3 regions of the Dickeya sp. CFBP 2040 genome follow, and region 2 is predicted to be linked to each of the others. Evidence: predicted binding sites of a transcription regulator. Region 2 holds the regulator's gene; each other region holds the start of a gene.

What was found. Region 2 encodes PurR, which represses purine synthesis genes. Its sites were predicted from a motif close to CANGCAAACGTTTGCNTG; they were not measured.
Region 1: Dpoa2040_RS08455 (NCS2 family permease) is a predicted target of PurR. The motif match lies at 6,604-6,621, and genes of this name have one in related genera.
Region 3: guaB (IMP dehydrogenase) is a predicted target of PurR. The motif match lies at 5,277-5,294, and genes of this name have one in related genera.

The regions. Positions count from the first base shown of each region.
Region 1 is NZ_JAAVXH010000063.1:6,515-14,751, forward strand. Features, by position in the region: gene acs (acetate--CoA ligase) at 1-996, shown strand, start outside; gene Dpoa2040_RS08440 (DUF485 domain-containing protein) at 1,122-1,433, shown strand; gene actP (cation/acetate symporter ActP) at 1,430-3,088, shown strand; gene Dpoa2040_RS08450 (Na+/H+ antiporter) at 3,133-4,779, opposite strand; gene Dpoa2040_RS08455 (NCS2 family permease) at 4,990-6,357, opposite strand; gene lpxP (kdo(2)-lipid IV(A) palmitoleoyltransferase) at 7,223-8,143, opposite strand.
Region 2 is NZ_JAAVXH010000033.1:74,123-82,359, reverse strand. Features, by position in the region: gene Dpoa2040_RS05105 (MATE family efflux transporter) at 1-293, opposite strand, end outside; gene Dpoa2040_RS05100 (riboflavin synthase subunit alpha) at 573-1,226, shown strand; gene cfa (cyclopropane fatty acyl phospholipid synthase) at 1,323-2,474, opposite strand; gene purR (HTH-type transcriptional repressor PurR) at 2,895-3,920, opposite strand; gene Dpoa2040_RS05085 (YnhF family membrane protein) at 4,269-4,358, shown strand; gene Dpoa2040_RS05080 (C40 family peptidase) at 4,541-5,449, opposite strand; gene Dpoa2040_RS05075 (Grx4 family monothiol glutaredoxin) at 5,782-6,132, shown strand; gene rnt (ribonuclease T) at 6,177-6,866, opposite strand; gene gloA (lactoylglutathione lyase) at 7,008-7,415, opposite strand; gene Dpoa2040_RS05060 (DUF1289 domain-containing protein) at 7,684-7,923, shown strand; gene slyA (transcriptional regulator SlyA) at 8,097-8,237, shown strand, end outside.
Region 3 is NZ_JAAVXH010000098.1:1,058-9,294, reverse strand. Features, by position in the region: gene bamB (outer membrane protein assembly factor BamB) at 1-326, shown strand, start outside; gene der (ribosome biogenesis GTPase Der) at 467-1,957, shown strand; gene Dpoa2040_RS15765 (zinc ribbon domain-containing protein) at 2,044-2,313, shown strand; gene Dpoa2040_RS15760 (protealysin inhibitor emfourin) at 2,317-2,685, opposite strand; gene Dpoa2040_RS15755 (M4 family metallopeptidase) at 2,666-3,715, opposite strand; gene xseA (exodeoxyribonuclease VII large subunit) at 3,799-5,184, opposite strand; gene guaB (IMP dehydrogenase) at 5,357-6,820, shown strand; gene guaA (glutamine-hydrolyzing GMP synthase) at 6,908-8,237, shown strand, end outside.

The sequences.
Region 1 (8,237 bases), on a different contig from region 2:
TGTGGCGCCATCACGCTGATGTTCGAAGGCGTACCCAACTGGCCAACCGCCAGCCGGATGGGACAAGTGGTGGACAAGCACCAGGTTAATATCCTGTACACCGCGCCGACCGCTATCCGCGCGCTCATGGCAGATGGCGATAAGGCTATCGAAGGCACCTCTCGTCAGTCGCTCAAAATCATGGGTTCGGTGGGGGAACCCATCAACCCGGAAGCCTGGGAATGGTACTTCAAAAAAATCGGTAACAGCCGTTGCCCGATTGTCGATACCTGGTGGCAGACAGAAACCGGGGGATTCATGATTACTCCCTTGCCAGGCGCCATTGAACCCAAGCCCGGTTCTGCAACATTGCCGTTCTTCGGGGTACAGCCGGCGTTGGTAGACAATACCGGCAACCCACAGGACGGTGCCTGCGAAGGCAATCTGGTGATTACCGACTCCTGGCCCGGTCAGGCGCGTACACTGTTCGGCGACCATGAACGTTTTGAACAAACCTACTTCTCGACGTTCAAGGGTATGTATTTCAGCGGCGACGGCGCACGCCGTGATGAAGACGGCTACTATTGGATCACCGGGCGCGTGGACGACGTATTGAACGTTTCCGGCCATCGGTTAGGAACTGCGGAAATTGAATCTGCACTGGTTTCGCACCCGAAAATCGCTGAAGCAGCGGTGGTCGGCATTCCGCACAGCCTCAAAGGGCAGGCAATCTACGCCTATATCACGCTGAATCATGGCGAAGAACCCACCAGTGAGCTGTATGCAGAAGTGCGTAACTGGGTGAGAAAAGAGATCGGCCCTATCGCAACGCCGGATATCCTGCATTGGACCGATGCGCTACCGAAAACCCGATCCGGCAAAATCATGCGACGCATTCTTCGCAAGATTGCAGCCGGGGATACCAGCAATCTGGGGGATATCTCTACTCTCGCCGATCCTGGCGTGGTAGAGAAACTGCTGGAAGAAAAACAAGCCATGGACAACACACCGTCTTAACCGTTACCCGATAGATAAAAACAGCGCCACCCGCACCAGATCGTATTACGCAGTCTGGTGTGTGGTGGCACCTAAAAAACAGCCGCCCGTGAGGGCGACGCGACTTATCTGACTGGAGATTTATGATGAATGATCTCATTTATCAACGGATTGAAGATAACCCGCTATTTAAAGAACTGGTCCAGAAACGGCAACGTTTTGCCGCCTTTCTTTCGCTGATCATGCTGGTGTTGTACGTTGGTTTCATTCTGTTGATCGCCTTTGCGCCGGGCTGGCTGGGAACGCCTATTGCACCCGGCGCAGGGACGACCCGCGGCATCCCGTTGGGTATAGGACTCATTATCATCTCCTTTGTGCTTACCGGTGTTTATGTCTACCGCGCCAATGGTGAATTTGACCGCCTGACCAAAGCATTGCTGAATGAGGTGCAAAAATGAAAAGCCGCATTTTCCTGCTAACCGGTCTATTGGGACTACCGATATGGGCGCAAGCGGCGGATGCCGTTTCCGGCAACGTCCAAAAGCAACCGCTGAATATCCAGGCTATCGTGTTGTTTGTGCTGTTTGTGGCGGCAACACTCTACATCACCTACTGGGCTTCCAAACGCACCCGTTCGCGCAGCGATTATTACACTGCGGGCGGTAATATCACCGGCTTTCAAAACGGGTTGGCGATTGCTGGCGACTACATGTCCGCAGCCTCATTCCTCGGCATTTCGGCGCTGGTATACACCTCCGGTTTTGACGGCCTTATCTACTCCCTCGGTTTCCTGGTCGGTTGGCCGATCATCTTGTTTCTGATAGCAGAACGGCTGCGCAATCTGGGGCGCTACACATTCGCGGACGTAGCGTCTTACCGGTTGCAGCAAAAACCGATCCGTACTTTATCAGCCTGTGGTTCGCTGGTGGTGGTAGCGTTGTATTTGATTGCTCAGATGGTGGGCGCAGGTAAGCTCATCCAGTTGTTGTTCGGGTTGAACTACCATGTCGCGGTCGTATTGGTTGGCATTCTGATGGTGATGTACGTACTGTTCGGCGGCATGTTGGCTACCACCTGGGTGCAAATCATCAAAGCAGTATTGTTGCTGTGTGGCGCTACCTTCATGGCAATCATGGTGTTGAAAACGGTCAACTTCAGCTTTGACAGCCTGTTCACCGAAGCCACCAAGGTTCATGCTAAAGGCCTTGCTATCATGAAACCCGGCGGACTGGTATCCGACCCGGTTTCCGCACTGTCGCTCGGACTGGGGCTGATGTTCGGTACCGCTGGCCTGCCGCATATCCTGATGCGTTTCTTCACCGTCAGCGATGCTAAAGAAGCGCGCAAGAGCGTGCTCTTTGCTACCGGTTTCATGGGGTATTTCTACTTCCTGACCTTCATTATCGGCTTTGGTGCGATTCTGTTGGTGGGCGCTAACCCCGCATTCAAGGATGCAGCAGGTGCGCTGATCGGCGGCAACAATATGGCGGCGATACACCTGGCGAACGCGGTCGGCGGTAACTTCTTCCTGGGCTTTATCTCCGCCGTGGCCTTTGCCACCATTCTGGCTGTGGTGGCCGGGCTGACGTTGGCCGGTGCATCGGCGGTATCTCATGACCTGTACTCGAATGTTATCAAGAAAGGCCAGGCCACCGAGCGTGACGAACTGAGAGTATCAAAACTCACGGTACTGGCGTTGGGTGTAATTGCCATCCTGCTGGGGATTCTGTTCGAAAACCAGAACATCGCCTTTATGGTGGGGCTGGCATTCTCGATTGCCGCCAGCTGTAATTTCCCGATTATCCTGCTGTCGATGTATTGGTCGAAGCTGACCACCCGCGGCGCGATGATTGGCGGCTGGGCTGGGCTGTTGACAGCAGTCATCCTGATGATTCTGGGGCCGACCATCTGGGTGAAAATTCTCGGTAATGCGACCCCAATCTACCCCTATGAATACCCGGCGCTGTTCTCAATGCTGGTGGCGTTCATTGGTATCTGGTTCTTCTCCATTACCGATAATTCTGCCAATGCGATCGAAGAACGCGGCAAATTCAAGGCACAATTCATCCGTTCACAAACCGGCCTTGGCATATCCAAAGGCTCATCTCACTAGCCAGAGCGAACGTACAACAAACCGGGGGGTCTGCTCCCCGGTTTTTACACCTTCTCGCTGAGTACGGCTTCCAGCAAATCCAGTTCCCGCAACATCTTTTGCAGCGTTTCATTACTGATGTGCTGCGTAGCACGCAGGTGATACAGCTCGGCGCGTTCAGCGCTGACCGCAGCCAGACGAAAGCGTCGTTCCAGATTCTCAATCGCCATGCTGTTTTCCAGCTCATCAGTCCCTGCCACACGACGATGCAGCATACCGATGACGCGAGCGCTGACCTCCGCCAGCACTTGATCGTCCAGGTTTTCTTCCCGGTCTGCCGCCAGGCGTTCCTGCATTTTTTTCAGGCTGTCGATAGCAACCTGCGCCATTGTGACCCTGGCCATGCGTTCTTCTTTTTTCTGCACGCTGTGGTCAGTCAGCGTAACGCCTCTCAACAGCAGCGGTAGCGCCACTACACCGCATAACAGCGAAAACAAGATCACGCCGGTGGCGATAAATACCAACTGATAGCGGGATGGGAATGGTTCTCCGCTGCTCAGAAACAACGGGATGGAGAGCACACCCGCCAGCGTAATAGCCCCACGCACGCCAGCAAAGGTACTGATCCAAATCTCGCGCGAGGTGTAATTGGCAAATAGCATCGGACGTTTATGCTGTACATAACGACTGTAGAGTTTCATCAGCCACAACCAGGCAAACCGCAGCAGCAACAAGGCGCAATAGATCAGGGCAATATCGGCAAACAGCAGCCAGGTTTCAATGGTAGGGTCCAATTCCGCCTGCACAATCGACTCTTCAATCACGCCAGGCAGTTGCAGCCCCAGCATCAGAAACACCATACCGTTGAACACAAATTCCAGCATGTTCCACACGCCGTTGGCCCTAAGCCGCATGGCAAGTGGAGCCTGTCGCAACAGTTGGGTTCGGCTGATAGTCATCCCTGATGCCACCGCCGCCAGAATGCCCGATACCCCAAAATGCTCGGCGATCAGATAGGCGGCGAACGGCAACAGCAGCAACAATACAATTTGCGTGGCAGTCTCATCATCACTTTGATGACCGAGCAACGACAAGGATTTGCTGTACACCCAGGTAACGCCGATTCCGGCCAACAGGCCGCCCAGCGCCACCTGTAAAAATGCCAGCATCGCGCCGGAAACGCTAAACACCATGGTTCCCATGGCAATCGCTACCGCAAACTTGAGCGACACCAGCGCCGATGCGTCATTCATCAGCGCTTCACCCTGCAAAATCCCCATCAGTTTTTTCGGAATTCGATCTTCACCGACAATGCCAGACAGCGCCACCGCATCCGTGGGAGATAAAACGGCGGCCAGCGCAAAAGCAGCAACCAGTGGCATGTCCGGGATCATCCAGTGCAACAGGTAACCAATGCCTACCACGGTAATCACCACCAGCACCAGCGCCAGTCCCAAAATTTCACGCATGTGATGCAGGAACTCGCGAGTCGATGTTTTCCAGCCGTCGGCAAACAGCAAAGGCGGAATAAACAACACCATAAACAATTCAGGATTGAAATCGACATGCAAGCCGAACTGCGGCCAGGCCAACATGGCACCGAGTACTATCTGCATCAACGGCAGCGGCATCTGGAAAGGCAGAAGGCGCGTCATTACGCCCGAAAGAGAAACGATCAGCATCATGATCAGAATGGTGAAAAATATTTCCATGTGTTCCCTGGTTAGTTGCCGTTACATGAAAGGACTCCGGATAGCCGTCATCAGAGGCAGAGTGCACCATCCGATGAATGATCTTTATGAATACTAACAAGATAAGGTGAGATGAACAGAAAACGATGACAAAAAATCAGCGCTTTCGGCACAGCAAAACAAAAAAGGGGAACCTCAGTTCCCCCTAGAGCATGATGTGGTATCGAGAGCTTAAAGCGCCCAGCCACCAGCGTAAAAGACTACCAGCGCCACAGCGATAATCACGGTGCCGACATTCAGCTTACGCCACTCGCCAGAAAACACGCGACCCAGCACTAGCGAACCAAAGCCCAGCATAATGCCGGTAACAATATTACAGGTCAGTACGATAAACACCGCACACACCAGGCCGGACATAGCATCCACGAAGTCGTTGAAATCCAGTTTGGATACATTGCTCAACATCAGCAAACCGACATACATCAGCGCCGGTGCGGTCGCATAGGCCGGCACCAGATAAGACAACGGGGACAGAAACAAAATCAGCAGGAACAATACGCCGACTACGGTTGCAGTCAGGCCGGTTTTGCCGCCTGCAGCGGTACCCGCCGCCGATTCAATGTAGACTGCAGCCGGTGACGTACCTACCAGACTGGAGAAAATACTGCTGATGGAGTCGGCAGTCAGTGCACGCCCACCATTGATAATCTGACCGTCTTTATCCAGCAGGTTAGCCTGGCCGGCTACTGCTCGAATGGTGCCAGTGGCGTCAAACACCGCCGTCATCACCAACGCCAGCACGCTCGGCAACACTACCGGCTGCAACGCCCCCTTGATGTCGAGGCTGAAAATCAGCGACTGACCGTTAGCATCGGTCAGGCTTGGCAGAGCGAACAACCCCTGATATTTCACATTCGGATCAAACATCAGACCGATAACCGAAATAGCGACGATCACCAGCAGGATCCCGCCCGGTACGCGGCGTTTTTCAAGACCAATGGTCGCCGCCAGACCGATCAGCGACATCACCACCGGGAACGCGGTGAAATGCCCCAATGCCACCGGCAGACCATCAATAGGATTCTTGATCACCAAACCAATGCCATTGGCAGCGATAATCAGCAGGAACAACCCGATACCGATACCGGCGCCATGCGCCACGCCCATCGGCAGATTGCGCAGGATCCAGGAGCGGATACCTGTCGCGGAAATCACGGTAAACAGTACGCCCATCATGAAGATGGCTCCCAGCGCGACCGGCACACTAATATGCTGGCCCAGCACCAGGCTGAAAGCTGTAAACGCGGTCAGCGAAATCGCACAACCGATCGCCATCGGCAGATTGGCCCACAGCCCCATCAGCAGAGAGCCAAATCCAGCCACCAGACAGGTTGCGACAAATACAGCCGCAGGCGGAAAGCCAGCTTTACCCAGCATACCCGGCACGACGATGACCGAGTAAACCATCGCCAGAAAAGTGGTCAGCCCCGCCAGAACTTCCTGACGAACACTGCTGCCACGCTGCGTAATCTTGAAAAAGGCATCAAGCGCGCCTGCGGGACGAGCCGCATCGTCAGCCTGACGAGTGGTATTGGACATGGTGTATCCCCTGAAATGTCGTTGTTATAGAACGCGATGGTTATCAGACATCGTAATCCATCAAACGTCGTGATTTATCAAATGCTGTGATTTATCAAATGCCGTGATTTATCAAATGCCGTGATTTATCAAATGCCATAGTTATCACGCGCCGTAATTAGCGCTTAGCCAGTATTCAAAAAAATGCTGTGGTTTAGCCGCCCTTCCAGACGCCATAAAACTTACCGCTTTTTTGCGCCAGCCTGACACGCAAACGATTAACCGTTAGGTGACAGAATAGCTGAATACTGTCAGTTGTTGTTGAGGCCGCAGATTATCCTGCCTTCGGGACATCGATTTCAACTGCTATTCCCTGCGTTCGCATCATGTCTGCGCTGAAAATAGTGCACACTAAACGTAATGTACTGTTATCACAGCAATAAGAGTCACAACCTTTCATCATCATTTGAATGGCAACATAGTGAGTATGAAAGAAAACAAAACTGTGGTTCAGATAGTGCAGGCTGAGTGTTTATTTTTTGTGATGTAAATCACAAAGAAGTTGACCATTTACCAGGCTGGGTATATCTTTAAAACCGTGAGAAACATCACAGAAATAACGAATTATATAGAGGAATACGACAATGAAACTGCTGCACAAAATTATTGCCATGTTTGAAAATTTCACCATCAACTTTGGTACTTTCAACCACTAATTCTTTTATGCGACTGGGGTACATGCCATGAGTATTGTCCGTCAAATCACTCAAATACTAAAAGCGTTGGGCAAAACCTACCGCGGTGTCACCCCGTACGCTCGCTTCCGTTAATCATTCTCTCCTTCATTGTGGCTGCCTTCGGACAGCCACTTTTTTTGCGCCTGATTTTACCGGTACAACGATGCTTCTCCGCACGGACGAGTCTTAAATCGGCGGTGCAACCACAGATACTGTTCCGGCGCACGCAGGATCTCTCGTTCAATCACCCGATTCATGTACTGCGCCGCCTGTTGTTGATCCTGGCACGGATAGTCTTCCAGTTCGGGTTCAATCACCAACTGGTACCCTCGATGGTTTGGCTTACGAATCAACACGGTGGTAATCATCGCCGGTTTGGCTAAACGATGAATAGTGAACGTCCCGCAAGTCGTCGCCGCCTGTTCCACCGCAAAGAACGGCGCGAACACGCTGCCTTTAGGACCATAATCCTGATCAGGAGCGAACCACACTGCTTCGCCGCTCTTCAGCGCCTGCACCATACCGCGCAGATCTTTACGATCAATCATCGCCTTATTAGAGCGGGAACGCCCCCAGGTTTGTACCAGCTCCATGAGTTTATTATTATGCCGCCGGTACATTGCCATCATCGGCTGGCATAGCCCCATGGCTCGCCCCCCCAATTCCAGCGACATAAAGTGAATGCCGATTACCATCACGCCACGCTGCTCACGCCCGGCCAGCTGAAGATTCTCCAGGCCGGAAACCTCAAACCAGGCCCGGACCCGACTATCCGACCAGAACCAAGCCATACCGGTTTCCATCAGTGACATTCCCAGTGATGCGAAATTGGCTTCCAGCAGCGCTTCACGTTGAGATTCAGGCATCTCAGGAAAGCAGAGTTCCAGATTACGGCGAGCAATGCTCACCCGTCGTTTGAGAAAATGGCGAGAGCTGCGTCCTAGCCAGCCGCCCAGCCGCATTAACAGCGGATAGGGTAACTGCACCAGCAGGAACAGCACAGCAAGACCGAACCACAGCAACCAGTAGCGTGGATGAAGCAAGTCTCTGGTTAAGGTTTGTTGAGTCATTATTGAATATCTTCTTGAAAGTCATACCAGTCAGTTTAAACAAACTCACCATGCACGACATTGTCGTTATCCAGACAGTACGAAGGAAGACAGA
Region 2 (8,237 bases):
ATGGCCGTCGCCAGTAAGAATGCTTGCTGGGTTTGATGAGCAATACGGTCCCGGCGCCCTGAGCCGTTGAGGTTCGCCACCACTGGCGTAAGCGCCATCAGTAAACCGTGGCCGAACAGGATAACAGGCAACCAGATGGAGGTACCCACCGCTACCGCCGCCATATCGGTGGCGCTGTAGGAACCAGCCATAATGGTATCCACCACACCCATTGAGGTTTGCGATACTTGCGCGATGATGACCGGAATAGCCAGCGCCAGCAAATGACGGGCTTCTGATAAGTACTTCTGCACGAAAACACCTTCCTAAAGCAGGATGGAGAGAGATCTCTAATGAGGAGAGAAAGACAATCATCCTTTATTTGTACGAAAAAAGATGAACTATTGTAACGATTTGCCAACAGTAAACCAATGATTGACTCGCCGGGCATGATCCCGTTGGTTTTCCTGATGATATGGTGCAAACTGCCTGACATGAGTGAACGTAGCCACTTCCAAACATGGCTCAGTCGTGTCATACCACTGTCGTCGCGCGTTCACGCCTATTACTGATCAGGAGGCAAGGTCAACACCATGTTTACCGGTATTGTTCAGGGCACGGCGACTGTCGTGTCTGTCGATGAAAAACCCAATTTTCGCACTCATGTGGTACAACTGCCCCCCGAACTGCTGCCGGGGTTGGAAACGGGCGCTTCCGTAGCGCACAATGGCTGTTGTCTGACTGTTACCGGAATCGATGGTGATCGGGTCAGTTTTGACCTGATCAAAGAGACGTTGCGGCTGACCAATCTGGGTGACGTAAACGTGGGTGATCGGGTTAATGTAGAGCGTGCGGCCAAATATGGTGATGAGATCGGTGGGCATGTGATGTCCGGCCATATTATGTGTACGGCGGAGATCGTGAAAATTCTGACGTCGGAACATAATCATCAGATCTGGTTCCGGTTGTCTGATGAATCACAGATGAAATATGTGCTGCACAAAGGATTCATCGGTATTGACGGCATCAGCCTGACGGTGGGCGAAGTGACTCGCAGCCGTTTTTGCGTGCACCTGATTCCGGAAACACTCCTGCGCACGACGCTAGGCCAGAAACGATTGGGTGATCGTATTAACATCGAAATCGACCCGCAAACCCAGGCCATTATCGATACGGTTGAACGTGTTCTGGCTCGTCAGGCACAGCAGCAAGCACAGGCGGCGGCACAGGTAGAGCAGGGCGAATAAGCTGCTTCCTCGCAACTTTGCTTTGAGCATAAGCAAAACCGGCAATTGTCTGCCGGTTTTGTTATTGAAGCGGCGATATTCGCCAGAAGCTAATTGTTATCTGGGTACTCGCAAACCACCTTCCACGCCATCCGCGCTAAATAGTACCTGCCAGAGATGAATATCGCGTGCTCGGAACGAGCCAGCACAGACGTTAAGATAGTAACTGAACATTCGCTGGAAACGTTCGGAATAACGCTCCGACAAGGTTGGCCAGTGTTGCTGGAATCGTTCATGCCAGGCCATCAGCGTGCGGTCATAATCTGCGCCGAAATTGTGCCAGTCTTCCATTACCAGATAGGGTTCGCTGGCTTGTGCGATATGCTGCACTGAAGGCAGGCAGTAGTTGGGGAAAATGTATTTGTTCATCCAGGAGTCAACTTTCAGATTGGTTTCATTGGTGCCGATAGTGTGCAGCAGGAACAACCCATTAGGTTTGAGGTTTTTTCTCACAACCTGAAAGTAGGTGGGATAATTTTTCGGTCCGACATGTTCGAACATGCCGACAGAAACGATACGATCAAACTGCCGGTCTAGGTCACGGTAGTCTTGCAGCATGATGGTAACTTCCAAATCCTGACAGCGTTGCTGTGCCAGCACCTGCTGTTCGCGGGATATGGTAACGCCCGTGACACTGACGCCGTAATGACGTGCGGCGAATTCCGCCAGTCCACCCCAGCCGCAACCAATATCCAGCAGCGTCATGCCACGACGTAACTGCAACTTTTCACAAATGAGGCGCAGCTTGTCTTGTTGTGCCTGTTCAAGCGTTTCGGCTTTCGTCCAGTAACCACAAGAATACTGTAAGTAAGGATCGAGCATCAGGGTGAAAAGATCGTTACCAAGGTCGTAATGCTCTTTACCCACGATCCAGGAACGGCGGCGAGATTGCAGATTGGTCAACCGTGCTATCAGGATCCGTAATGTATCTTGCCAGCGATGCGGTAGTTGGTTTTCCAGTCGGGTACGTATCACACGGTGGAAAAACATGTCCAGTCGTTCACACTCCCACCAGCCATCCATATAACTTTCGCCTAATCCGAGCGAGCCATCACGCAATACGCGCTTATACATCTCAGGGTTGCGGACCTGAATATCAAATGGACGAGAACCGTTAATCGCGATGTCGGCGGTGGATAGCATTTCATTAACGATTTGGAACCAAGGTAGATTGGGTGTCCCCAGTTCCTCAACATAGGATGAACTCATAACTTCTCCCTACCTTGCCAAATAAATGCTTTTGCAAGGAGTAATTTAGACAACATAACCATGACGGGCTTTGATAGACCCGAACCATCGTCTATCCCTGAGCGTCTCAGAGGAAAGTAAGAGAAAAGCTGGTACAAAGATATCTACCAAGGCTGAAACCAAATAAGAGATGCGACGGTCAGCAGGTGGAATAGAAAAAATGAGGCGATGCGTTTAATACATCGCATGATCATAATTGTTGTCATCAACTATACAGTCAATTGTATGACGGCTTTAATCCGTCGGCAAGATTCGTCGGATTAAAGCAGCACGTTGAGTCATGCCTTTTCGGCAGTTGCGGCACTCGTCGCGGCCATGCGTAGCGCGGTACGCCGCATGATTTCGAGTCGTCAGGCAGCGAGATAGAGAATTGTCTGGATTTTAACGGCGGTAATCGCGGTACGGGCCATCAGCGACTGAACGACGTTCAATTAAGGTCGGATGTACTTCGATGGTTTGGGCTTCCTCGCGTTTACTGGTAATACGGTCAAGCAGCATGGAGAACGCCGCTTGCCCCAGTCGTTCCTTGGGTTGATGAATGGTGGTCAGTGCGGGAGTAAAATATCGGGAGTGACGTACATTGTCGTAACCGATCACCGAAATATCCTGTGGCACACGCAGACCCAGCTCGTCAGCAGCGCAAATGGCACCCATCGCCATGATATCGCCGCCGCAGAATACTGCCGTTGGCCGTTGTTTCTGGGCCAGAATCTGGTGCATCGCTTTGTAGCCGGACTCTGGCTCAAAGTCGCCCTGAACCACCCAGTCTTCCCGTAAGGGAATATCAGCCTCTTTCAACGCTTTCAGGAACCCCAGGTAACGCCCGCTGCCCGTATTGCGCCCCTGAGAGCCGGGAATAGCGCCGATGTCACGGTGACCACGCTCAATCAGATAGCGCCCGGCCATGTAGCCGCCCGCAAATGCATTATCAATAATAGTATCGGTAAAATCGTTATGGGCTTCGCCCCAGTCCATCACCACCATCGGGATGTGACGATAGTCCGCCAGCATGGACAACAATTCAGGCGGATACTCAGCACACATCACCAACAGCCCATCGACCCGCTTTTGTGCCAGCATGGATAGGTAAGCACGCTGCTTATCCTGATTGTTGTGGGAGTTGCACAGGATTAGCGTGTAACCTCTGGCGTAGCAGCTGTTTTCCACCGCCTCGATAATTTCGGCGAAATAGGGCGCTTCGCTGGAGGTTGCCAGCAGGCCGATAGATTTGGTGTGGTTGACTTTCAGGCTACGGGCCACTGCACTGGGTGAATAATGCAATTCATCAATCGCTGCGCGCACCGCAGCCTTGGTCTCTTCGGCGACGAAACGTGTTTTATTGATCACGTGTGATACGGTTGTGGTTGAAACGCCCGCGCGTTTTGCCACATCTTTGATCGTTGCCATCTAAAGTGACTCCTGAACTCATCTGTTACAGCAGTAAATATGTTGTTAATCGTTTGCCTGCGTGAAATTTTCTCCTGCCAGACAAGCAAGGCAACATTCAGGAGGAGACATGCCGAGGTTGTAGCTGAAGGGAGGACTGACGCATCGACCAACGCAGTGTATATCGTAAACTGCGGATTTTGGCCGATTTAGAGCAAAAGTGGAAGAGGCAATTCGTGTTATCTCTGTGACGCAGAATTCGGTTTTTTGACCTCGGTTGAGTCATAATACACCTATATTTTGTGTGATTCCCCGCCTGCCGGGGCTTACTCAGACATGACGTGATATCAGTCAATAACAGGAGAATATATGGATACTAATCTGAAAATGTCACTGTTCACCACGGTGGCTACGCTGGCGATGATCATTGTCTTTAGTCTGAGTGCGATACTGAACTGATTGCAACTGGTGTTCTCATCATCGGCGGTGAAATCTATCGGTATCAAAAACCGGTATCTTTATCAGCATCAAATACACCAAAAGGGGCATAACGCCCCTTTTGTGTTATCTCAAGTTGTGTTATCTCAACGTGTCTTATTCAACGGAAATATTCATTCAACAGTATTCCAGCCGGTTGTTGCTTAACGGATGGTTTTGGGTGTGACCACGCGGCGAGCGCCAACATAATGATCTTGCCAGTAATCTTCGCTCAGTTTGCTGATTTTAATGTCTGCACCGGAGCGCGGTGACTGAATGAAGCGACCATTACCGAGATAGACACCCACATGGTCGGCAGCACCGCGGTTGGTGATGTGGAAGAACACCAGGTCACCGCTTTCCAACTCGCTTTTCTTGATCGGCGCGGCATCACGCAGGTGGAACATCTCATTGGCTGTACGCGGGATTTGAATTTTCACTACATCTTTATAGGCGTAGTAGACCAATCCGCTGCAGTCGAAGCCAGAACGTGGCGTAGCGCCACCCCAATGATAACGTTTGCCGATTTGACTCATCAGCTTGTTCATGGCGGTCAGTTTAGCGTGTTGATACCGTTTTTGGTGAGTGGCGTTAAGGGACGGCGCAGTTTTGTCCTGCCTACCTTTTTTGCTTGTGGTTTTGGCAATCACAGCTTCATGTGCTTTGTGGCTGCTATGGGTCTGAGCAGAGGCGCTTTTTTTCGTGGTTTTGCCTGCTGGCGCTTTGGCCTGAAGATTTTTTTCTTGCTGTTTCTTGTTGGTCGAATGGGACGAGCTGGCGGCCATCAACGGCTTTTTGTCATTGTGCGGTTTGCTGTTTTTATCGTGAACCGATGCTGTTTTGACCGGTGCAGCCTTAGTCGTTTTTTCCGGTTTTTTGTTATGTGTCGGCGCTGCGCCTTTTTTGTTGGTGTTTTTGGCTGCTTTGCTTTTCTTAGATTCATCAATAGCGTTATTCGCCGCTTCCACACCGTTTTTGCGCGGTAATACCGCAGACCCATGTGGATTAGCGTTCGCCAGATTAAAAAACAGGTTACTGAAAAATAATAAAAAAAGCGTAATAAATAAACGCATAATAATTTTGACCGAAAGTTGTCCTCAATCGTTCACTGTTTACAGTATTCCCGAAAATGACCTGATAAAAAAGCAGGTGATAATGCAATGTTACTACAAAATAGTGAGAAAACGTTAATAACGGTATTTGCTGCTTAATTATTAAACAAATTAGCGTTGTCCTGTGCGGATGGATGGGGCGATGAATAAGACCTTACAAAAGATAGCGTTTTTTTGTGGTCGTCGCTATCGTTAGAATACAAAATATAAAGAAGCGGTATGCGATAGTCTGCCGCGAGTCACATGACCAGCCGTTGACAGGCTGATCATCACGCGCTTGAGGAAGCAATAGAATGACGACAACGACACTTGAAAAAATTCAGCGTCAGATCGCTGAAAACCCGATTCTGCTGTACATGAAAGGTTCTCCAAAACTGCCAAGCTGCGGCTTTTCTGCTCAGGCGGTACAGGCGTTGTCAGCGTGTGGCGAACGTTTTGCTTATGTAGATATCCTGCAGAATCCGGATATCCGCGCCGAACTGCCAAAATACGCCAACTGGCCGACATTTCCGCAGTTGTGGGTGGATGGTGAATTAGTTGGCGGTTGCGACATCGTGATTGAGATGTATCAGCGCGGTGAACTGCAACAACTGATTAAAGAAACTGCCGATAAATACCGTTCCAGGCAGGAAAACCAGCAGTAATCCTCTTTATTAATTATCAGGCAGCGTTGTGCTGCCTGATGGCTTTACTTTTCGCTATCGATGGACTCGTTATCGATGCTTACCGGTATGTCGTTCGCGGCTGAAGCCAACGGCCAGCCACCCATACGCTTCCAGCGATTAACCAGTTCACAAAACAGCTGCGCTGTTCGTTCGGTGTCATAGAGCGCTGAATGAGCCTGGCTGGCGTCGAAAGGAATATCCGCCGCGATGCAGGCTTTGGCCAGAACGGTCTGTCCTAGCACCAGCCCGCTGAGCGCGGCGGTGTCAAACGTGGCAAACGGGTGGAATGGGTTACGTTTCAGACCGCAGCGTTCTGCTGCCGCCATTAGAAAGCTGTGATCGAAGGTGGCATTATGCGCCACGATGATGGCACGACTGCAGTCCTGATCCTTGATTCCCTTACGTACCGCCTTGAAGATGCTGTGTAGTGCTTCATATTCGCTCACGGCTCCTCGCAGCGGATTGGCAGGGTCAATGCCGTTGAACGCCAATGCTTCCGGTCGCAGAATAGCGCCTTCAAACGGTTCGATATGAAAATGCAACGTGTCGTCCGGCTGTAACCAACCGCTTTCATCCATTTTCAGCGTTACGGCTGCAATTTCCAGCAGCGCATCAGTTTTCGCGTTAAACCCGGCGGTCTCCACATCAATAACAACAGGGTAAAAGCCACGAAAACGCGCGTTAAGAGCGTTCAGGTTATTTTTCTCAGCCATTCGTTTCTTGTTTCTTCAATAATATGCAGTGCGCATTATGGCAAATTCGGGTGGGGGATGCAGTAAATGTGCATGACGGCGAATCATTGCTCCCCCGGAAAGGCAGACACGCGTTGGTGCCTGAATAGCAAAGACGGGAGATCAGTTACCCAGACCTTGACCGGCTTGTGAACGTTCAATCAGTTCTATCTTGTAACCATCTGGGTCTTCCACAAAGGCAATAACAGTCGTGCCGCCTTTGACGGGACCCGCTTCACGGGTTACTTTACCACCTGCCTGACGGATACGCTCGCAGGCACCTGCCACGTCATCCACACCTAATGCGATATGACCGAAGGCCGTGCCCATTTCATAGCTATCCACGCCCCAGTTGTAGGTCAGTTCGATCACTGCGCCGTCGCTTTCCTCGGTATAGCCGACAAATGCCAGAGAGTATTTGTATTCCGGATTGTCGCTGGTGCGCAACAAACGCATTCCTAATACCGTGGTGTAAAAATTGATGGCGCGTTGCAGATTGCCAACGCGTAGCATGGTATGAAGTAAACGCATAATGACCCCTATTTGATCAGTAAGTTAACCGCCTGGGCGACACTGGTGGTTTTCCGTTAGCGCCTGAAACAATAGGGCCAGAGTATAGCGTCGTTGTCGGGGCGAGTTCAAACCTGTAGCTGAGTGCTGTTTTTATCACGTTCGCTAAAGAAACAGACATGACAGACGTGATAGTCGGCACTATGGTAGTGAATTATGCGTTAATGCTACGTAAGGCTTGCCAGTGACGGCAATCAAAGCTTCAATAAGGGGCAGATGAGGAGGTCCTGTGGCTGAGCAGCTTGAGCTTTTTCCCGTTCCCAACCCGTGTCGAGGTATCTGTCAGGCGGATGACCGTGGGTTCTGCCGCGGTTGTTTCCGAAACCGCAGCGAGCGTTTTAGTTGGGGAACAATGAGTGATGCGCAAAAACAGGATGTGCTGCGGCTGTGTCGGCAAAGAATGAAACGCTCGCAGCGGAGTGAAAAGAATTCAATTCCCTCTGAGCCGGAACAGCCAACCTTGTTTTAGCCGATATGACGATATTTAATGATATAAATTAAGTTCAAGATCATTTTTAATTAATTATTATTTGCTAGAATAGATTGATAACAATAAGACGTTCTTTATTGAGCTTTTGCTTTAAATCAGAGTTGATTGCAATCCAGGGAAGTTGATTAGCTTACTAACTATAAGGAGAAGTGATGGAATTGCCGTTAGGTTCTGATTTAGCCCGGTTGGTTCGTGTATGGCGAGCTTTGATTGATCATCGATTGAAGCCCCTGGAGTTGACACAGACGCATTGGGTCACATTGCATAATATTCATCAACTGCCACCTGGGCAG
Region 3 (8,237 bases), on a different contig from region 2:
CGGTAAACGATTTTATTGTTGATGGTGATCGTATTTATCTGGTGGATCAGGATGATCGTATCACGGCGCTGAATACCAATGGCGGCGTAGTGATTTGGCGACAGGGTGACTTGTTGCACCGCAACCTGACTGCACCTGCGCTATATAACGGATATCTGGTCGTCGGCGATGCTGAAGGTTATATGCATTGGGTGAATACTACTGACGGTCGTTTTGTGGTTCAGCAGAAAGTGGATGGTTCTGGTTTGCTGAGTAAACCGTTGGTTGCCAGCGACAAGCTGCTGATACAGGCCAAGGGTGGCGAGGTTTACGCCTTTACCCGTTAACCGCTTCGCATGATCGGGGCAAACGGTGAATCCCTTGTCCCTGCAACGGCTCCTGATACTGTCAGGGGCCGTTTCGTCTTTTATCATCAGCAGGGTTTTCTGCTGTAACGAATTGAAATATAAGCAATGAGGTTGTAACAATGATACCTGTCGTCGCGCTGGTCGGGCGCCCGAATGTGGGGAAATCCACGCTGTTTAATCGCTTGACGCGTACCCGTGACGCATTGGTGGCGGATTTCCCTGGGCTGACGCGTGACCGCAAGTATGGTCGTGCAGAAGTAGAAGGGAATGAGTTCATCATCATCGATACCGGCGGTATTGACGGTACTGAAGATGGTGTGGAAACGCGTATGGCTGAACAGTCGCTGCTGGCGATTGAAGAAGCAGATATCGTGCTGTTTCTGGTTGATGCCCGTGATGGTCTGATGCCGGCGGATCACGCCATTGCCCAGCATTTGCGTACGCGCGAAAAAGACACGTTTCTGGTCGCCAACAAAGTGGATGGTATCGATATCGATACCGGCATCGCCGATTTCTATTCACTCGGTCTGGGTGAGGTATACCCGATTGCGGCATCGCATGGTCGTGGTGTTACCTCGTTGCTGGAAAAGGTGTTATTGCCGTTTGTCGTCGAGCCAGTGGAAGAAGCACGTGAACTGACTGAAGAAGAAGCGAACGCGGCTTACTGGGCCGAGCAGCTTGGTGAAGGTGATGATGACATTGAGGATGATGGCGACGATGCGCCGAATCTTGAAGGGTTGCCGATCAAGCTGGCTATTGTTGGTCGCCCGAATGTCGGCAAGTCCACACTGACCAACCGTATTCTTGGGGAAGATCGGGTGGTGGTATACGACATGCCCGGCACCACGCGCGACAGTATCTATATCCCGATGGAGCGTGATGGCCGTGATTACGTGTTAATCGACACCGCCGGGGTGCGCAAACGTGGCAAGATTACTGATGCCGTTGAGAAATTCTCGGTGATCAAAACATTGCAGGCAATCGAAGACGCCAACGTAGTGCTGCTGGTGATAGATGCCCGTGAAGGGATTTCCGATCAGGATCTGTCATTGCTGGGCTTTATCCTCAATTCTGGCCGTTCGCTGGTGATTGTGGTGAATAAGTGGGATGGATTGTCGCAGGAGGTGAAGGAACAGGTGAAGGAAACCCTCGACCTGCGCCTTGGTTTTATCGATTTTGCCCGTATCCACTTTATTTCAGCGCTGCACGGCAGCGGTGTGGGGAATCTGTTCGAATCCGTCAACGAAGCTTATGAGTGTTCCACCCGCCGTGTGGGTACCGCAATGCTGACTCGCATCATGCAGATGGCGGTAGATGACCACCAGCCGCCGTTAGTGCGTGGTCGCCGTGTGAAGCTGAAATACGCTCATGCCGGGGGCTACAACCCACCGATAGTCGTGATCCATGGTAATCAGGTCAAAGAGTTACCAGATTCCTACAAACGTTACCTGATGAATTACTACCGGCGTTCACTGGATGTAATGGGGACGCCAATCCGCATCCAGTTCAAGGAAGGGGAAAACCCGTTCGCTGACAAACGCAATACGTTGACGCCGAATCAACTGCGTAAACGTAAACGCCTGATGCAACATATCAAGAAAGGCAAGTAAACGTCGGTAGCGAAAAATCAGACATCATGTCGGGGCAGGAGCGATTCTGCCCCGTTGTTTTTCATGTGGTGATCCGGAGGAAGACGATGGATGCTTATTGTCCTGAATGTCAGCGACTGATGGTGTGGTGCGGCAATAATCAGCATAACAACGTTCAACGTAATAATGCTCAAGATAACAACGATCAATATTATTGTGAGGAGTGCCAGCACAGTTTCCTGCGTCTGACATTGTGCCCGGAATGTAAGCATCCCTTGCAGGTGCTGCGAGCCTGTGGTGCGGAAAGTTATCTCTGTGCCAATGGCCATGGCCTGATTTCACGTTCCCGCGTGGTCATTCGTTATCAGTCTCAGTAACCGTCAGCAGGTCTGTTCGTTATCCGGACCATTGCGCCATAAGGTTTCCAGCTCAGTTGGCGCACTCTGTTCAGGGATCAGCAACACCCAATCTGCCTGGCGGCTATCCTGCGCGTTGCCGTAGTGAATGTGGATACGGTAGTAGAATTGATCGCCATGACCGGGGGAGTCTGGCAGACCCGGCTCATGCGCTGACGGCAGCGCCTTGTGCAGCACGGTGCGGATCTTCTCTTTTTGCGGTGCCGTTACCTCTGCCAGCACGAAGCGACGCGAGCTGGCCAGCCTGGGCACCCAGGCAAAGCCGCCTTCACGAGCCAGTTCAATGATCACATCATCCGTCAGCTCCGGCAGATCATTCCTGTTCGTGCTCATTGATAATTCCCGTATCAATCCCAACCTGATGCCAGGCTCGCAGTACAGCGTCAGCGACGGCATGATTGAAGCGTTTTTTAGCGTGTTCTACGGTGAATTTGGCGAAGATGGAGAAATCTGCATTCTGCGGCAGCGCTTTGTCACATACGGTGTCATACCAGATATGACCGGCTTTTTCCCAGGAATAGCCACCCAGTGCCATCGCGGTCAGATAGAAGGCCCGGCTGGGAATGCCTGAGTTCAGATGCACACCGCCGTTATCCTCACGGGTGTTGACGAAATCTCGCATGTGGGCAGGTTGTGGGTCGGTGCCCAGCAGCAGGTCGTCATAAGCGGTTCCGGGGCGAGACAGTGATCGCAGTCCTTTACCATCGATGCCTTCGGCCAATAGCCCTTCACCAATAATCCAGTCCGCCTGCTGAACCTTCTGGTTACGGTAGTACTGTTTGACCATAGAGCCGAACACGTCCGCAAGCGATTCGTTGAGCGCACCGGACTGGCGGAAATACAGTAAATTGCATTCGCTTTCTACCACGCCGTGCGACAGCTCGTGGGCAATAACATCCAGAGCGATAGTAAAACGGTTGAATATTTTGCCGTCGCCATCGCCAAACACCATCTGCTGTCCATTCCAGAACGCATTCTGGTAATCCTTGCCGTAATGAACGCTGCCAGTCAACGGCAATCCTTTGTTGTTCAGTGAATTGCGGCCAAACACTTTCCAGAAAAAATCATAGGTAATACCCAGATAATTGTAAGCTTCATCCGCGGCGGTATCGCCGTTTCCCGGCTGGCCTTCTGCTCGTAATTGCTTGCCTGGTAACATTTGCTGGTGCTCTGCGTCGTAAATATCACGCTGCACCGTGCCGGCAGGGTGTTCCTCATGTTCAGCAGGATGAATGACTGGAGCCACCATCAGTGATTGCACGTGCATCAGTGTGTGTTGGGCGCAACGACGTTCCTCATCCGATCCATTGTTGATAATGCGATGCAGGATGTAGGGCGGAATGATGCTACGGGCGGATTGCATACTTCATCTCCTTATGCCGGGCAGTATGGTGCAACATAACATTGATCTACCACAGTTATCACACAGTAAGTATAGCCTAATAACTAAATATTTTTTGTCTGGCTTTTCGCGCGTGATTTGGTGGATTCTTTTTTCATTTCAGTTACCTGACTCTCAACCCAGCCATCCAACAACCGGGTTTTCAGGATATCGCCCCTGGTGACTTGAGCGGTTTTTTTCATGACCTTGCCGTCCGGAGCAGTGGTGACGCTGTAGCCACGGGCCAGTGTCGCCAGCGGACTGACCGCCTCAAGATGGGAACAGGCTTCGCCAAATCGCTGTTTATGCTGATTAAGTTGTTTTTCTAACGCGTGCTGCATCCGGTAGCGTAAGTGCTGTACCTGCTGCTGCGCACGGTGCAGGCGCGATTGTGGCTGATATTGCTGCAGACGCTGGACGAGACGTTCATGACGTCGTGCCTGCAGGCGCAGTTGCAACTGGATGGCTTCATCCAGACGCTGGTGCAGGCGAATCAATTGGGTCTGTTGACGAGCGAGCCGTAGTTGCGGGTGTTGCTGGTGTAACCGATGCTGCAGTTTGACGAATTGCTGCTGGCGCTGTGCCAGATAATAGTCCATCGCCATTTCCAGCCGCTGGCGTTGGGATTGGATTTGCCGCAACAACTCCAACTGGTTACGGCTAACCAGTTCCGCCGCTGCTGAAGGCGTCGGTGCGCGCAGGTCCGCCACGAAGTCGGCGATGGTTACATCGGTTTCGTGGCCGACCGCACTGACAATTGGGATGCGGCTGGCAAAGATCGCCCGCGCCACCCGTTCGTCGTTGAAGCTCCACAGATCTTCCAGTGAACCGCCGCCGCGACCGACAATCAGCACATCACACTCCTGGCGCAAGTTCGCCAGCTCAATAGCCCGCACAATCTGGTCTGGAGCGTCCGCGCCTTGCACTGCCGTCGGGTAGATAACCACCGGCAGCGACGGATCGCGACGTTGCAGAATATGTAAAATATCATGCAGTGCTGCGCCACTGGCGGAGGTAATGACGCCAACCTGTCGTGCTGGTTTGGGCAGTAACTGCTTGTGCTGCTGATCAAATAGTCCTTCTGCAGACAGGCGCTGTTTCAATTGTTCAAACTGTTGTTGCAGCAGGCCATCGCCTGCCGGGTGCATACTTTCAGCCAGCAGTTGGTAATCACCACGTGGTTCATAGAGCGTGATGGTGGCGCGAATCAGGATCTGTTGCCCGTTTTGTGGCCGAAAGGCGACTCGCCGGTTGCTGGTGCGGAACATGGCGCACCGCACCTGAGCGCGTTCATCTTTTAGCGTAAAATACCAATGACCGGAGGAAGGCTGAGAGAAATTGGACATTTCGCCGGAGAGCCAGATTTGACCCATTTCGCCTTCCAGCAACTGCTTTACCGTCTGATTCAGGCGGCTTACGGTAAATATGGCGGCTGACGGCAATGAAGACATTGTGACCCAGATCAAAAAGTAAAACGGAGAGTTAATCTATCAATACTACCGGTCAATGGGCTGTTCGCAAGCATTTTTATAAAAAAATGCTGGAGGCAATCGATTTCGGCCTGTATAATGCCGCGGCAATATTTTATCTAATTCCCATCCTCAATCCCGGTGAGATATTGCCATGTTACGTATCGCTAAAGAAGCTTTAACCTTCGATGATGTTCTCCTCGTTCCAGCCCATTCCACTGTTTTGCCCAACACAGCCGATCTGAGCACTCAACTGACACAACGCATCCGTTTGAACATTCCTATGCTGTCCGCTGCAATGGATACCGTGACTGAATCCGAACTGGCGATTGCGCTGGCTCAGGAAGGCGGTATCGGTTTTATTCATAAGAACATGCCCATTGAGCGCCAGGCGGAAGAAGTGAGCCGCGTGAAACGTCATGAAAGCGGCGTTGTGGTTGATCCGCAGACGGTAACGCCGGAAACGACGCTGCGTGAAGTGAAGGCACTGACGGAGCGTAACGGTTTCGCCGGGTATCCGGTAGTAACGAAAGGCAATGAATTAGTTGGCATTATTACCGGTCGTGATGTACGTTTCGCCACCGATCTGGACCGCCCGGTCAGCGCGGTAATGACCCCGAAAGAACGTCTGGTTACGGTAAAAGAGGGCGAAGCCCGTGACGTAGTGCTGCAAAAAATGCACGAGAGCCGTATCGAAAAAGCACTGGTGGTGGATGCGCAGTTCCGTCTGGTCGGGATGATCACGGTAAAAGATTTCCAGAAAGCAGAACGTAAGCCGAATGCCTGTAAAGATGAGCATGGCCGTCTGCGCGTCGGTGCGGCAGTCGGGGCCGGTGCCGGCAACGAAGAGCGTATCGACGCACTGGTTGCTGCTGGTGTGGACGTTTTGTTGATTGACTCCTCGCACGGTCATTCCGAAGGCGTGTTGCAGCGTATCCGCGAAACCCGCGCCAAATACCCGAATTTGCAGATCATCGGTGGTAACGTGGCGACGGGCGCTGGCGCGCGCGCCCTGGCTGAGGCGGGTGTGAGTGCGGTAAAAGTGGGTATCGGTCCTGGCTCTATCTGTACTACCCGTATCGTAACCGGTGTGGGCGTACCGCAGATTACGGCCATTGCCGATGCGGTTGAGGCACTGGAAGGCACCGGTATTCCGGTGATTGCCGATGGCGGCATCCGTTTCTCTGGCGACATCGCCAAAGCTATCGCCGCTGGTGCGGCCTGCGTCATGGTCGGCTCCATGCTGGCGGGTACTGAAGAATCGCCAGGTGAAATCGAGCTTTATCAGGGTCGTGCGTTCAAATCTTACCGCGGCATGGGGTCACTGGGTGCAATGTCTAAAGGCTCGTCTGACCGTTACTTCCAGTCTGACAATGCGGCTGACAAACTGGTGCCGGAAGGCATTGAAGGCCGCGTGGCTTATAAAGGCCGCCTGAAAGAGATCGTTCACCAGCAGATGGGTGGTCTGCGTTCCTGTATGGGTTTGACTGGTTGCCCGACTATTGATGCGCTGCGCACTAAAGCTGAATTTGTGCGCATCAGCGGCGCGGGTATTCAGGAAAGCCACGTCCATGATGTCACTATCACCAAAGAGTCGCCGAACTACCGCATGGGCTAAGCGCGTTATCGGCTGATTTACTGTTACGAACCCGGTAAACTCGCCGGGTTCGATTTTTCTTTCGCTCCGTAGTGGAATACGCCTCTCATGACAGAAAACATTCATCAACATCGCATTCTTATTCTGGATTTCGGCTCGCAATACACGCAACTGGTGGCACGCCGCGTACGTGAACTGGGCGTATACTGTGAACTGTGGGCATGGGATGTCACCGAAGCGCAGATTCGCGAGTTCAACCCGAATGGCATCATTCTTTCCGGTGGTCCGGAAAGTACCACCGAATTCAATAGTCCGCGTGCGCCGGAGTATGTTTTCCAGGCCGGCGTGCCGGTGCTGGGTGTCTGTTATGGTATGCAGACCATGGCGATGCAACTGGGCGGTAAGGTAGAAGGTTCCAGCGAGCGTGAGTTCGGTTATGCGCAGGTGGAGGTCAAGGCCAGCAGCGCGTTGATCCGCGACATTCAGGATGCGCTCAGCGCCAGCGGTGCGCCGTTGCTGGATGTGTGGATGAGCCACGGCGATAAAGTCACCGCTATTCCGGCTGACTTTGTGACCGTTGCCAGCACCGATACCTGCCCGTATGCCATCATGGCTAACGAAGAAAAACGTTTCTACGGTGTGCAGTTCCACCCAGAGGTGACGCACACGCGTCAGGGCCAGCGGATGCTGGAACGCTTTGTGCGCGATATTTGTCAGTGTGAAGCACTGTGGACGCCAGCAAAAATTATTGATGACGCTGTTGAGCGCATCCGTCAGCAAGTAGGTCAGGATAAGGTGATTCTTGGCCTGTCCGGTGGGGTCGATTCGTCGGTGACGGCGTTGTTGCTGCATCGTGCGATTGGTGATCGCCTGACCTGTGTGTTTGTGGACAACGGTCTATTGCGTTTGAACGAAGCTGAACAGGTAATGGAGATGTTTGGCGACCAGTTCGGCCTGAACATTGTGCATGTCCCGGCAGAAAATCGTTTCCTGTCGGCGCTGGCCGGCATTGACGATCCGGAAGCCAAGCGTAAAACCATTGGTCGCGTTTTCGTCGAGGTATTTGATGAAGAAGCGGGCAAGCTGACTGACGTAAAATGGCTGGCGCAAGGTACCATTTACCCGGATGTGATCGAATCTGCTGCCTCCGCTACGGGCAAAGCGCACGTCATCAAGTCGCACCATAATGTTGGTGGTTTGCCGGATGACATGGCGCTGGGGCTGGTCGAGCCGCTCAAAGAGCTGTTCAAAGATGAAGTGCGCAAGATTGGTCTGGAATTGGGCTTGCCGTACAACATGCTGTACCGCCATCCGTTCCCAGGACCGGGGCTGGGTGTGCGTGTGTTGGGTGAAGTGAAGAAAGAGTATTGTGACCTGCTGCGTCGCGCCGATGCTATCTTCATCGAGGAACTGCACAAAGCGGATCTGTATGACAAAG